3 regions of the Rahnella sp. BCC 1045 genome follow, and region 2 is predicted to be linked to each of the others. Evidence: predicted binding sites of a transcription regulator. Region 2 holds the regulator's gene; each other region holds the start of a gene.

Region 1 (4,701 bases), on a different contig from region 2:
CCGATCTGGCGCTGATGACCAAAGCGGGCACGGAAATCGGCGTGGCGTCGACGAAAGCGTTTACCACGCAGCTGACCGTTCTGCTGATGCTGGTGGCACGTATGGGTCGTCTGAAAGGCATGGCACCGCAGGTTGAGCATGACATTGTTCACGCGTTACAGGCGCTGCCTGCGCGTATCGAACAGATGTTGTCGCTGGATAAAACCATCGAATCGCTGGCGGAAGGCTTCTCTGACAAACATCATGCGCTGTTCCTCGGCCGTGGCGATCAATATCCGATCGCGATGGAAGGTGCGCTGAAGCTGAAAGAGATTTCCTATATTCATGCGGAAGCGTATGCGGCAGGCGAGCTGAAACACGGCCCGCTGGCGCTGATTGACGCCGATATGCCGGTGATTGTGGTTGCGCCTAATAACGAACTTCTGGAAAAACTGAAGTCGAATATCGAAGAAGTGCGCGCACGCGGTGGTCTGCTGTATGTCTTCGCCGATCAGGATGCCGGTTTCACCGACAGCGACGGTATGAAAATCATTCAGTTACCGCATGTCGAAGAAATCGTCGCACCGATCTTCTACACGGTCCCGTTACAGCTGCTGTCTTACTATGTCGCGCTGATTAAAGGCACTGACGTAGACCAGCCACGTAATCTGGCCAAATCGGTCACAGTAGAATAAGCCACGCTGGCTTTGAAACTGCCTGCTAAGCGCCCATCTCGGGCGCTTTTTTATTTCTAAAAGGCTAAGGCGTGGTCACGATTCTCCTCTCTCAGGCTTCGTTAGCCGCCACGGATAAGGTATAGTCCGCCTTTTTACGAAGGTGATTTGCTGAATGCTGTCCAACCCCTCCATTCGTCTCAACAAATACATTAGCGAGAGCGGGATCTGCTCACGCCGTGATGCCGATCGTTACATCGAACAGGGAAACGTTTTTATCAATGGCAGACGCGCCTCCGTGGGCGCACAAGTATTTGCCGGTGATGTGGTGAAAGTTAACGGCCAGCTGATTGAACCGCGTGATGAAGAAGATTTAGTGCTTATCGCGCTTAATAAGCCCGTGGGAATCATCACCACAATGGAAGACGGTGAGCGGGACAACATCAGTGATTTCGTTAACCACAGCAAGCGCGTTTTCCCTATCGGGCGTCTGGATAAAGATTCTCAGGGCCTGATTTTACTGACCAACCACGGTGATCTGGTCAATAAAATCCTGCGTGCGGGCAACGACCACGAAAAAGAATATGTCGTAACGGTCAACAAACCGGTGACGGATGAGTTTATTACCGGCCTGGGCGCGGGTGTGCCGATGCTGGGAACGGTGACCAAAAAGTGCAAAGTGAAGAAAGAAGCGCCCTTTGTATTTCGTATCACGCTGGTTCAGGGGCTTAACCGCCAGATCCGCCGTATGTGTAAGCATTTTGGCTTTGAAGTCACCAAGCTTGAGCGTGTGCGGATTATGAACATCAACCTGAAAGGCTTGCCTTTGGGGGAATGGCGTGATTTGACGGACGATGAGCTGGTCGAATTATTCAGACTGACTGAAAACTCAACTTCGGAAGAAAAGCCGGCCAAAAAAACGCAGTCTAAACCTGCTCAGGCCAAAAAACCGGTTGTCACAAAACCGAAAAATACCGAGAAACCCGACGGAAATTCAGCTTCCCGTAAACGTTTTGCACAGCCAGGACGTAAAAAGAAAGGGCGTTAAGTCCGCATCTATTTCCGCTGCCACCGGCCTTTGGGCCGGTTTTTATTTGATCGGTCCACTTCAGTTTGCCCATCTCGCCTAAATTGTGACCAGTGTCATAAAACTGTCATATAACGTACATTTTACTGTCACCAAACTGTCCTATTTTCCTCCTGTGCCAAACACTTTATAAATCTCGACCTGGGTCGAACAAAAAAAACCACTAGGAGTGGAACATGAAATTGATGCGTAACACCGTCGCCGGTATTGTAGCAGCGACTTTCTCCCTCACAGCAATGTCTGCTTTCGCTGCTAGTAATCTGACTGGCGCTGGCGGCACCTTCCCTGCACCTGTCTACGCTAAGTGGGCGGATGCATACCAGAAAGCAACCGGTACTCAGGTTAACTATCAGGGCATCGGCTCTTCCGGCGGCGTGAAACAAATCATCGCCAAGACCGTTGATTTCGGCGCATCTGATGCTCCGATGAAAGAAGAAGATCTGAACAAAAACGGCCTGTTCCAGTTCCCTACCGTGATCGGTGGCGTGGTACTGGCAGTGAATATCCCGGGCATCAAATCAGGTCAGCTGACGCTGGACGGCGCAACGCTGGGTGATATCTACCTGGGCAAAATCAAAAAGTGGAACGACGCGGCGATCACTAAGCTGAACCCGGGCGTGAAACTGCCAGATACCAATATCGCCGTTGTTCGTCGTGCTGACGGTTCCGGTACTTCTTTCGTGTTCACCAGCTATCTGGCAAAAGTGAACAACGAGTGGAAAGAGAAAATCGGTTCAGGTTCAACAGTTAACTGGCCTACCGGTCTGGGCGGCAAAGGTAACGACGGCGTAGCCGCATTTGTACAGCGTCTGCCGGGCTCCATCGGATACGTAGAATATGCTTACGCTAAACAAAACAACCTGGCTTATACCAAGCTGGTTGATGCGGATGGTAAGGCGATCAGCCCGACAGAAGAATCCTTCAGTGCAGCAGCTAAAGGCGCTGACTGGAGCAAAACCTTCGCTCAGGACCTGACTTTCCAGAAAGGCGACAACGCGTGGCCAATCAGCTCCACCACCTTCATCCTGATTTACAAAGATCAGCAGGATGCGACCAAAGGTGCTGAAGTTCTGAAGTTCTTCGACTGGGCTTACAAAAACGGCAATAAACTGACGACTGACCTGGATTATGCAACGCTTCCACCTTCAGTCGTTGAGCAGGTTCGTGCAGCCTGGAAAGCAAATATCAAAGATAGCAGCGGCAAAGCACTTTACTAGGATCTGACGTCTCGTCTGATATAGAGTACAAGTCTTCTGCTTCATTCCCTCTCCGGCCGGGGAGGGAATTAAATCTTAATTAAAAGAGAGTGGTATGGCTGAATACAAGCCGGCTATCAAAGCACCAAGCAAAAACGGTGACATCCTTTTCGGCGCGCTGGTCAAACTGGCTGCGCTGATCGTGTTATTAATGCTGGGCGGAATCATCGTCTCGCTGTTTATTGCTTCGCTGCCTAGCATTGAAAAATTCGGATTATCCTTCCTGTGGACGAAAACATGGGATGCCCCGAATCAGCAGTTCGGCGCACTGGTGCCTATTTACGGTACCGTCGTGACCTCGATTATCGCCTTACTGATTGCCGTTCCCGTCAGTTTTGGTATCGCATTATTCCTCACTGAGCTGGCACCTAACTGGATGAAACGTCCGCTGGGTATTGCTATCGAACTGCTGGCGGCGATCCCCAGCATTGTTTACGGCATGTGGGGTTTATTCGTTTTCGCTCCGCTGTTTGCCCAGTATTTCCAGACACCGGTCGGTGATGTGCTTTCCGGTATTCCGATTGTTGGCGCGCTATTCGCCGGCCCGGGATTTGGTATCGGCATCTTGGCGGCAGGTGTCATTCTGGCCATCATGATCATTCCGTACATTGCCTCCGTCATGCGTGACGTGTTCGAGCAAACGCCGGTCATGATGAAAGAATCGGCCTACGGAATTGGTTGTACGACCTGGGAAGTGATCTGGCGCATCGTGCTGCCGTTCACCAAAAATGGTGTCATCGGCGGTGTCATGCTTGGTCTTGGCCGTGCGCTCGGCGAAACCATGGCGGTGACCTTCATTATCGGTAACACCTACCAGCTCGACAGCATTTCGCTTTACGCGCCCGGCAACAGTATTACCTCGGCGCTGGCGAACGAATTCGCCGAAGCTGAAGCAGGTCTGCATACGTCCGCGCTGATGGAGCTGGGCCTTATCCTGTTTGTTATCACCTTTATTGTTCTGGCGCTGTCGAAAGTCATGATTCTGCGTCTGGCTAAGAAAGAGGGCCGTTAAGATGACGACACTCGAAATGCAAAGTAACGCAGCCTTACTGGAATCACGTCGCAAACGTCAGGCATGGCGCCGTCAGAAGAACCGTCTGGCGCTGATGATTTCCATGCTGACCATGCTTTTTGGCCTGTTCTGGCTGGTCTGGATCCTGTTCACGACCGTCGTGAAAGGCGTAGACGGCATGTCTCTGGCGCTGTTTACCCAAAACACCCCGCCGCCAAATACGGCTGGCGGTGGTCTGGCGAACGCCATTGCGGGCAGCGGACTGCTGATTCTATGGGCGACGGTTATCGGTACGCCGCTGGGCGTGATGGCGGGGATTTATCTGGCAGAATATGGCCGTAAATCCTGGCTGGCGGAATTCATTCGCTTCATCAACGACATTCTGCTTTCTGCTCCTTCCATTGTGGTTGGCCTGTTCGTTTACACCATCATGGTGGCGAAAATGGGGCACTTCTCTGGCTGGGCGGGCGTACTGGCGCTGGCGCTGCTGCAAATCCCGATTGTTATCCGCACCACGGAAAACATGCTGAAACTGGTGCCGGACAGCCTGCGTGAAGCGGCTTATGCGCTGGGAACGCCGAAATGGAAAATGATTTCTGCGATCACCCTGAAAGCGTCTGTTTCCGGCATTATCACCGGTATTTTGCTGGCGATTGCCCGCATCGCCGGCGAAACCGCACCGCTGCTGTTTAC
Region 2 (4,701 bases):
CCTGCCATACGCTGATACAAACCGTCGAGCTGATTTTTGGCTTCTTTATGTTGTTCAAACACGCGCTCAGAAAGCCGCCCGTAGATTTCGGTGCCGGTGAGTTCTTCCAGCAATTCCGCGCGGTCGTTGGCATCAGCATTCAGGAACGCGGCGAACTGGCCTTGTGAAAGCATCATTGATTTGGTGAAACGGCCAAAATCCAGCCCGGTCAGCTCGGCGATGGCATCAAGTTTATCGCGCACTTTGTCGGCCAGAATTTTTCCATCGGCCAGCAGTGCCAGTTCCACTTTCGGCGCCTGTAAATTGCCGTCCGGCGAGTTTTTGGCCCGGCGCTGGCTCCAGAACGCGCGGTAGCCAATGCCTTTGACCTCAAACTCGACTTCCGCCAGCGATTCGGCGGTGTGGCGGGTCATCAGTTCATTCTGACTCGGCGTGACGTTCAGACGCGGTGTCTGGTGATAAAGCGCCAGACAAATGGCGTCGAGCAGGGTGGTTTTCCCCGCGCCGGTCGGGCCGGTGATGGCAAATAAACCGTTACTGGCAAACGGCTCAGCGGTGAAGTCGATTTTCCATTCGCCTTCCAGCGAGTTCAGGTTTTTTAATCGCAGGCTGAGAATTTTCATTGTGCGCCGTCCTCCGCATTCTGACCGCTGGTGATCTGTTCAACGACCTGCGCAAACAGCGTGCGCATCCGCGCCTGACGCGGCTCATCAGGATCCGGTTCCAGCGCCAGACGTCGTTCAAACACGTCACTGACGCTCAGCTCGCTCAGCGTTTCCTTTTCCTGCTGCTCAATACTGTGGATGCGCTGTTCTTTGCTGCGGCGCAGCAGAACGACTTCCACCGGCAAATCTGCGGTCAGCGTCTGAATACGCCGCTGGATATCGCTGAGATAATCCTGCGTGGCGACTTCGATATCCAGCCAGACCGGCTTTTGCATATCGCCGCCTGCAAACTGCGCCAGCTGTTTTTCGATTTCAGCCAGCGAACCTTTGATGATCTGCATGGGCTGGAAAACCGGGATTTCCAGCGTGTCGATGGCGTTAAGCGTTGCGCCGTCGAAATTGAGTAAGTACACACTTTTGGCTTTGCTCAGTTCGTCAAAACTCAGGGCAATCGGCGAGCCGCTGTAACGGATATGTTCGGTTTTTGCGACGCACTGGGCGCGGTGAATATGCCCGAGCGCCACGTAATCTACCGGCGGAAATGCCTGGGCCGGGAAGGCGTCGAGCGTGCCTATATAGATGTCGCGCACGGAGTCAGACGTGCTGACGCCGACGGTGGTCAGATGGCCGGTAGCGATAATGGGCAACGGCATACCAAGTTTCTGACGCTTCGCCAGTGCGGCCTGATATAGCGCGTCATAATGCGCCGCAATGGCTTCCTGCAACGCGAGCTGTTTGTCGCTGCCGGATTGTCCGGCCTGACTGGCGAGCAAATCGCGCGGACGTAAAAACGGGATAGCACAAAGCACCGCGCCCGGTTTTCCGTCACGCTGGTTTAACACTAAAATCTGTTCAGAGAGGTCTTCACCGACGGTGGCAATCACCCGCGTATTCAGGCACGAAAGCAGTTCGCGGGATTCATTGAGGGTGGCGACGGAATCGTGATTCCCGGCCAGCACCACCAGCTGACAGCCGGTTTGTTGTAATTCCACCACGAAGCGGTTGTACAACTCGCGGGCGTAACTGGGCGGCGAACCGGTATCAAAGATGTCCCCGGCGACAATGACGGCGTCCACCTGATGCTGCTGCACCTGACCGGTCAGCCAGCGCAAAAATGCCTGATGTTCAGCGGCGCGGCTTTTGGTAAAAAAGTACTGGCCGAGGTGCCAGTCGGAGGTGTGGATCAGGCGCATGAGACTCCCGTGTGAACCCTGTATGACGACAATGGTGCAAAGTATAAACGTCGGCGGGGGAACCTGTCCCCGATAAATCAGACCAATTTCAGCAGGATGGCGGGAATTTATCTGTCATATTTGCCTTAAATGAACCATCATTTTCATTCATAAATCTGTCACAAAACTGACGCATAATGGCGCCCGCAATCAAATAAAAGATCGCTAACCTATTGGCAGGACCTACGATGGCTAGACGTATATTGGTGGTTGAAGACGAAGCTCCAATCCGTGAAATGGTGTGTTTTGTACTGGAACAGAATGGATATCAGGCAGTAGAAGCTGAAGATTTTGATTCAGCGATTGGCCAGTTAGTGGAACCTTACCCAGAACTGATCCTGCTCGACTGGATGCTACCCGGCGGTTCCGGTATTCAGTTTATTAAGCACCTTAAACGTGAAGCACTGACCCGCGAAATTCCGGTGATGATGCTGACCGCTCGCGGTGAAGAAGAAGATCGGGTGCGCGGCCTGGAAGTCGGTGCCGATGATTACATCACTAAACCGTTTTCACCAAAAGAACTGGTTGCCCGTATTAAAGCGGTGATGCGCCGGATTTCGCCAATGGCGGTCGAAGAAGTGATCGACATGCAGGGGCTCAGTCTGGATCCGTCGTCTCACCGGGTGATGGCCAACGAGCAGGCGCTCGATATGGGGCCGACCGAATTTAAGTTGTTACACTTCTTTATGACCCATTCCGAACGCGTTTACAGCAGAGAACAGTTGCTCAATAACGTGTGGGGCACTAACGTTTATGTGGAAGATCGCACGGTAGACGTGCATATTCGTCGTTTGCGTAAAGCGCTGGAAACCAGTGGACATGACAGAATGATCCAGACTGTTCGTGGTACCGGATATCGTTTCTCAACGCGTTATTGAGTCCCCCACAGCGGAGAACCTGTGTGTTAGAACGTTTGTCATGGAAACGTCTGGCCGGCGAATTTTTTCTCTTTTGTCTGCCAGCCCTGATCCTCGGAATTTTCGTCGGCCATTTCGGCTGGCTCCTCTTTGCGTCGCTGGTCGCGGCGCTGGGCTGGAATTATTACAATCAGCTTAAACTCTCTCACTGGCTGTGGCTTGACCGCAGCATCACCCCGCCGAACGGGCGCTGGAGCTGGGAACCGCTGTTTTACGGGCTGAACCAGATGCAGATGCGCAACCGGCGACGTCGTCGTGAATTAGGTCAGTTGATCAAACGTTTCCGCAGCGGTGCCGAATCGCTGCCGGATGCGGTGGTTCTGGCGACGGAAGAAGGCAATATCTTCTGGTGTAACGGACTGGCGCAGGATCTGCTTGGTTTCCGCTGGCCGGAAGATAACGGCCAGCATATTTTTAACCTGCTGCGTTATCCGGAATTCCGCACCTGGATCCAGACCCGTGACTTCAGCCGTGCCCTGAATCTGCAACTCAATAATGAACATTACGTCGAGTTTCGCGTGATGCCGTATTCCGAGGGGCAGCTTCTGATGGTGGCGCGTGACGTCACGCAAATGCGTCAGCTCGAAGGCGCGCGACGTAACTTCTTTGCCAACGTCAGCCATGAACTTCGCACGCCGCTCACTGTGTTGCAGGGGTATCTGGAAATGATGGAAGACGCCAAGCTGGAAGAGCCGTTCCGCACCAAAGCGCTGGATACGATGCAGGAGCAGACGAGGCGCATGGACGGGCTGGTGAAGCAGCTTCTGACCCTGTCGAAAATCGAAGCATCCGCCAATATCGATATGCACGAGAAGGTCGATATTCCGGTGATGCTCAGCATGCTTGAGCGGGAAGTGCAGACGTTAAGCGGCGGGAAACATGAAGTGGTGTTTCGCGTAAACGAAAAGCTGAAAGTCTTTGGCAATGAAGATCAGCTGCGCAGTGCGGTGTCGAATCTGGTGTATAACGCCGTGAATCACACCCCGCCGGGCACGCGGATTGAAGTCAGCTGGCAGCAAATTCAACATGGCGCGCAGTTTCAGATAAGTGACAACGGGCCGGGCATTGCGCCGCAGCACTTACCGCGTCTGACCGAACGTTTTTACCGTGTGGATAAGGCGCGCTCACGCCAGACCGGCGGCAGCGGACTGGGGCTCGCCATCGTAAAACATGCGCTCAGCCACCATAATTCGAAACTCGAAGTTCTCAGCGAAGTCGGCGTCGGCACGCGGTTTATGTTCACGCTGGCACCAAAATTGATTGTTCCTCAGGGTTCAGACTCCCCGGTCACCGTAAAACCTTAATTTCAGCAATTTACGTAAAGTCTGTTATCAGCCGATAGCAGGCTTTTTCATTTCTATTTATGGCGTGATTCTGCCTGATGATCATGAATTTATTTCACGTCCCATGAAAATTCCTCTGTTGTGAGTGAAGAGGCTGCATGACAGTATGGCCTTAAAGCCGTTTAGACATCCAGATGTCTATAAATAACGCAATGTAATTATTTACTTTGTAAATCATTCGCATTCCGCCAGGGGCGTGATGCCTTAAGGAGTTTTCATGCAACGTACTACCCCTCCGTTCCGCGCTGACGTCGTTGGCAGTTTCCTGCGCCCGGCCGCGATCAAAGAAGCCCGCAAACAGTTTCAGGCCGGTGAGATTAATGCAGTACAGCTGCGCGCGGTGGAAGACACTGAAATCCGCCGTGTGGTGGATTTGCAGCGTGAAGCCGGTCTGCAGGTTGTGACGGATGGCGAGTTCCGCCGTGCGTGGTGGCACTTTGACTTCTTCGAAGGCCTGGAAGGGGTGGAAGGTTATGATGCGGTTCAGGGGATCCAGTTCAACGGCGTACAGACGAAAGCGCGCAGTATCAAAGTGGTGAGCAAA
Region 3 (4,701 bases), on a different contig from region 2:
ATCGACGTTGAACAGGATCATGTAATAGCTGGCCGCCGCCGAGGAAATCACAATGGCAGTCATCAGCACACGGAAAACCGTTTTGCCGGTATAGGAGAGCAGCATACAAAGGAAGTAAACCAGGGCAACACACGCCACCATCTCGACCACGATCGACAGCATATTGTCATAATGCAGCTGACTGTAACGGCGGATGAAAATCGGAAGGTTTAACAGGATCCCAAGATAAAGCGCAATGAAAACAGAAATGCTCTGCAGCGAAAGTGAACGTATTTTATGCATTAGTAATAAATGGCTCTTTTGTGAGTCTGTTTACGTCGTACTGACCGTTCGAACCGGAGGATGGAACCCACTCCTTAGGACTATTCAGACCCCGGGACAAGCATTTTTGTTCAAATGCAAAGGTTTCTGCCATTGTGATAATGTAACCAAATTAACGAAACCCTTACTTTTCAATAAGTAAAAAATGAATTTTCTCTAAGATTTTCTGAACTTTTTCCGAGCCGTTGAAGAATTATTAAGAAAGCCTGTGATCCGGATCGGATAATGGCCCCGGAAATGACAGCGTGAACCGGGTCTCGCCCTGCGGCGAACTCGTTACCCGAACGCTTCCCTGATGCAGCGCCATAATCGCCTGAACTATCGATAAACCGAGACCGCTGGAGCTGCCGCCTTCGCTGCGTGATGCATCGGCCCGGTAGAAACGGTCAAAGAGTTTGCCCAGTTTTTCCGGCGGGATCGGATTGCCCTGGCTGGTCACATCAATCTCCATGCCTTTACCCTGCGGCCGGGCGCTGATCGTGATGGTGCTGCCCTCATCGCCGTAACGCACGGCGTTGGCGACAAGATTGCTGATCGCGCGCTGAAACAAGATAGCGTCCGCATACAAAATCCCCTGCCCTTCGCCGTACAACTCCATTTCACGCTCTTCCGCCAGCCCTTCAAAATATTCCTGAATACGGGTAATTTCAGAGGAAACATCAATACCGGTGATGGTTAAAACAGACCGCGCGTCGGTGGCGCGGGCAAGAAAAAGGATGTTTTCCACCATGCGGGAAATACGTTCCAGCTCTTCCATATTATTTGCCAGCAGCGTTTCATACTCTTCCACCGTGCGCGGCTGGTACAACGCCACCTGGCAATGCCCCATCAGCGCGCCCACCGGCGTGCGGATTTCATGCGCCAGATCGGCTGAAAACTGGGTCAGGCGCTGATAGCCCTCCGAAAGCCTTTCCAGCATGTCGTTGAAAGAATAGATAAGTTGCTGCAATTCCTGCGGCGCATTCTCCGTGCTCAGCCGGGTAGACAGGCTGGACGGATGAATTTGCGTCGCCTCCTGTGCCATGTTGCGTAAAGGCTTTAAGCCTCTGCGGATCACAACATAACCGAGTGCGGCAATCAGCAAATAGGCGAACAGCACGGCGCCAATGATTTCCCAGCGAAATGTCTCAAGCAGACGCGATTCTTCCGTCATGAAATGCGCGCCGGTAATTTCTACCGTTCTGCCATCCTCAATCTGCACACTTGCACGGGCAAAGCGCACCGGCGTTCCGTCCGGCGACATGAGGTGATGCACGGTTTGCAGGGTGAGCGGCTGGCCGTCGGGCACGGGCGCAACCGGCGGTAAGATCAGCTGCGAGGGATTAACGTTAATCAGTGGCGGCTCGCCTTCGAGACGAAAAGTCAGAATATCGCGCTCGTTGCCGAGCATATTTTCAAACAAACCGGGATTACGGCTCAGCTGTGATAACGGAAATTCATTCGCCAGCAGATGGCGGAAATACTGCACGCGTCCGCTGACCTGATAATCCGCGCGGCGCACCAGCTCTTTATCCATCGAATAATAGAGATAAAAACCGACAGCGCTGACCACCAGCGAGGCAATCAGCGCAAACAGTAATGTCGCCCGCAAGGTCAGCGACATCGCTCGTTTTGAGGCAGACGGACGGGCAGTTTCTTTCATCACGTTAGTCATTGCGCACTTCACAAACGTAGCCAATGCCACGCACGGTATGGATCAGTTTCACCTCAAAGGCGCGATCCACCTTGGCGCGCAGGCGCTTAATCGCCACATCCACAACGTTGGTATCACTGTCAAAATTCATGTCCCAGACCTGCGAGGCGATCATGGTGCGCGACAGCACTTCGCCTTCCCGGCGCATCAGCAGCTCCAGCAACATAAACTCTTTATTGGTCAGCGCGATGGTCTGATCCTGACGGGTGACGCGGCGGCGCAGCACATCGAGATTCAGATCGGCGACTGAAAACGTGTCCGGCTCGCGTGCCGTCGGGCGGCGCAGTAAGGTGCGGATCCGCAGCACCAGCTCGGTAAATGAAAACGGTTTAATCAGATAATCATCCGCGCCGAGTTCCAGCCCGTGAATGCGATCCTGCACTTCGTCACGCGCCGTCAGAAACAGCACCGGCACGTCACTTTTTTTACGCAGCACTTCCATCACCTGCCAGCCATCAAGGCCGGGCAGCATGACGTCGAGGATCACGGTGTCATAACCCTCTTCCAGCGCCAGAAACAGACCGTCTGCGCCGTTGCGCGCCAGATCCACGCTGTAACCCGCCTCCGTCAGCCCTTTTTTCAGGTAGTCGCCTGTGCTGACATCATCTTCTATCACCAGTATCCGCATTCAGGCCCTCGGCGCCGCAAGACCATTCTCCCAAAGAATGATTCAGAGGAAGTTTATCAGTTTCATCAGACACCTTTGATGACAATTTTGTCATCAACTTGTCATCAACCAATCCCGGTTTATCGTCCACTCTTAATGAAGTTATTCATCACTGGCCGGTTCAGTGATTCATCTAACAGAATGAAATAACGCTAGAAAATGGAGAGTTGATCATGAACACACCTACACGCCTTGCCGGTTTATTACTGGGTTCCCTTCTGATGTGCAGCGGAATGACATCCGCCTTTGCGGCCGATAACGTGATTAAACCGACGCGCGGAACCATTGATTCAGTTAATGACTCATCGGTGCAAATCACCACACGTCAGGGTGAAAAGCTCGATGTGAAGCTGACTGACCAGACCAAGATCAACGCCGTTACCAAAGGCCAGATCAGTGATATCAAACCCGACAGTTTCATCGGTACCGCCGCAGTTCCGCAGGCTAACGGCACGCTGAAAGCGCTGGAAGTCCACGTCTTCGCACCAAGCCTGCGCGGCAGCGGTGAAGGCTTCAACCCGTTTGAATCTGCTGACGGGAAAATCAATACCATGACCAACGGTACCGTTGGCAAACTGGTCAACAGCAATGGCCGCACGCTGACCGTGAAGTATCACGATGCTGAGAAAACAGTTGTTGTTCCTGACGACGTTCCTGTGGTTCTGCTGGCACCGGGCGACCGCAGCCTGCTGAAACCGGGCACTAAAATCGTGCTGTTCGCCATGAAAGATGACAAAGGTGCGCTGGTTGCCCGTGGCATCGCAGCCGGTAAAGACGGCATCGCGCCACCGATGTAATCAGGCTGTTTAACAGGAGATTTACCGTGAAACCTCAGCCCTCTTCAGTTCGAAAACGCAGGATCCATTCCTGGCCGGTGCGTATCAGCCACTGGATTAATCTTCTGGCAATGATTGGTATGGTGATGAGCGGCTGGGGGATTTATAACGCGGATCCCCTGTTTACCTTTACGTTTCCGCAAAACACCACACTCGGCGGCTGGCTGGGCGGCAACATCGCCTGGCATCTCGCCGTGATGTGGCTGCTGGCGGCTAACGCTCTCTTTTATCTGCTATGGGGCGTTTTCAGCGGCCATTTTAAACGGGACTTTTTCCCGTTTTCAGCCCGCAGCGTCTGGCGCGATACCGTTCGTGCCCTGACCTTCCATCTGCCCCATAAACTCGGCCAGTACAACGCCGTGCAAAAACTGATGTACAGCGGCGTTTTGCTGCTCGGCGTATTGCTGGTGCTTTCCGGCTTATCCATCTGGAAACCGGTGCAGTTCAGCGGGCTGGTATGGCTGTTCGGCGGGTTTGATATTGCCCGATATGTACACTTTTTTGCGATGAGTGGCGTGATGCTGTTTGTGGTCATTCATGTCCTGATGGTGCTGCTGGTGCCGAAAACATTTGTGGCGATGATTACCGGCGGCAAGGTAATGAATAAAGAGGAAAGTGCCGATGAGTGAAAAATCGCAACGGCCAAAAATCATTCTGGAGCCCGATCAGCGCAAGCAGCTGGTGAATATCCAGCGCCGTTTACTGCTGCGCTCAGGATTAACGCTCGGTGCCGTTTCCATGCTGACCGGCTGTAATTTGCAGGACGGCGACGAAGTCGACAAAGTGCTGTGGGCGATGTCGCGCTGGAATGATCGCGTTCAGGGCTGGTTATTTGGCGGGCAGAAGCTGGCGCAAACTTACCGCGCCGACCAGATTACGACACCGTTTCGCTTCAACGCGTATTACCCCGAATACAATGTGCCGGAAATCGACATCCCGAACTACCGGCTGGAAGTGTCCGGACTTGTGCAAAAGAAAGCCTCGTGGACGCTGGAACAACTTCAGCGCCTGCCGCAGGAAAGCCAGATCACCCGGCTGATTTGCATTGAAGGCTGGAGCGCTATCGGGCAGTGGAAAGGCGTGCCGCTCAAAACATTTCTTCAACACGTCGGAGCCGATCTGACGGCTAAATATGTCGGGTTTAAATGCGATGATCGCTATTACTCAAGCATCGATATGGCCAC

What was found. Region 2 encodes PhoB, which activates phosphate uptake and scavenging genes when phosphate is short. Its sites were predicted from a motif close to CTGTCATAAAACTGNCNNAT; they were not measured.
Region 1: a site for PhoB is predicted at 1,794-1,813, ahead of pstS (phosphate ABC transporter substrate-binding protein PstS). Genes of this name have one in related genera too.
Region 3: a site for PhoB is predicted at 2,730-2,749, ahead of J1782_RS10915 (heavy metal response regulator transcription factor). Genes of this name have one in related genera too.

What each region holds. Positions count from the first base shown of each region.
Region 1 is NZ_JAFMOZ010000126.1:26,801-31,501, forward strand. It holds gene glmS (glutamine--fructose-6-phosphate transaminase (isomerizing)) at 1-674, shown strand, start outside; gene rluF (23S rRNA pseudouridine(2604) synthase RluF) at 829-1,701, shown strand; gene pstS (phosphate ABC transporter substrate-binding protein PstS) at 1,917-2,957, shown strand; gene pstC (phosphate ABC transporter permease PstC) at 3,052-4,008, shown strand; gene pstA (phosphate ABC transporter permease PstA) at 4,010-4,701, shown strand, end outside.
Region 2 is NZ_JAFMOZ010000143.1:35,095-39,795, reverse strand. It holds gene sbcC (exonuclease subunit SbcC) at 1-623, opposite strand, end outside; gene sbcD (exonuclease subunit SbcD) at 620-1,858, opposite strand; gene phoB (phosphate response regulator transcription factor PhoB) at 2,086-2,775, shown strand; gene phoR (phosphate regulon sensor histidine kinase PhoR) at 2,799-4,118, shown strand; gene J1782_RS23345 (cobalamin-independent methionine synthase II family protein) at 4,375-4,701, shown strand, end outside.
Region 3 is NZ_JAFMOZ010000123.1:6,923-11,623, reverse strand. It holds gene eptB (kdo(2)-lipid A phosphoethanolamine 7''-transferase) at 1-282, opposite strand, end outside; gene J1782_RS10920 (heavy metal sensor histidine kinase) at 518-1,975, opposite strand; gene J1782_RS10915 (heavy metal response regulator transcription factor) at 1,968-2,642, opposite strand; gene J1782_RS10910 (hypothetical protein) at 2,855-3,478, shown strand; gene J1782_RS10905 (cytochrome b/b6 domain-containing protein) at 3,505-4,146, shown strand; gene J1782_RS10900 (molybdopterin-dependent oxidoreductase) at 4,139-4,701, shown strand, end outside.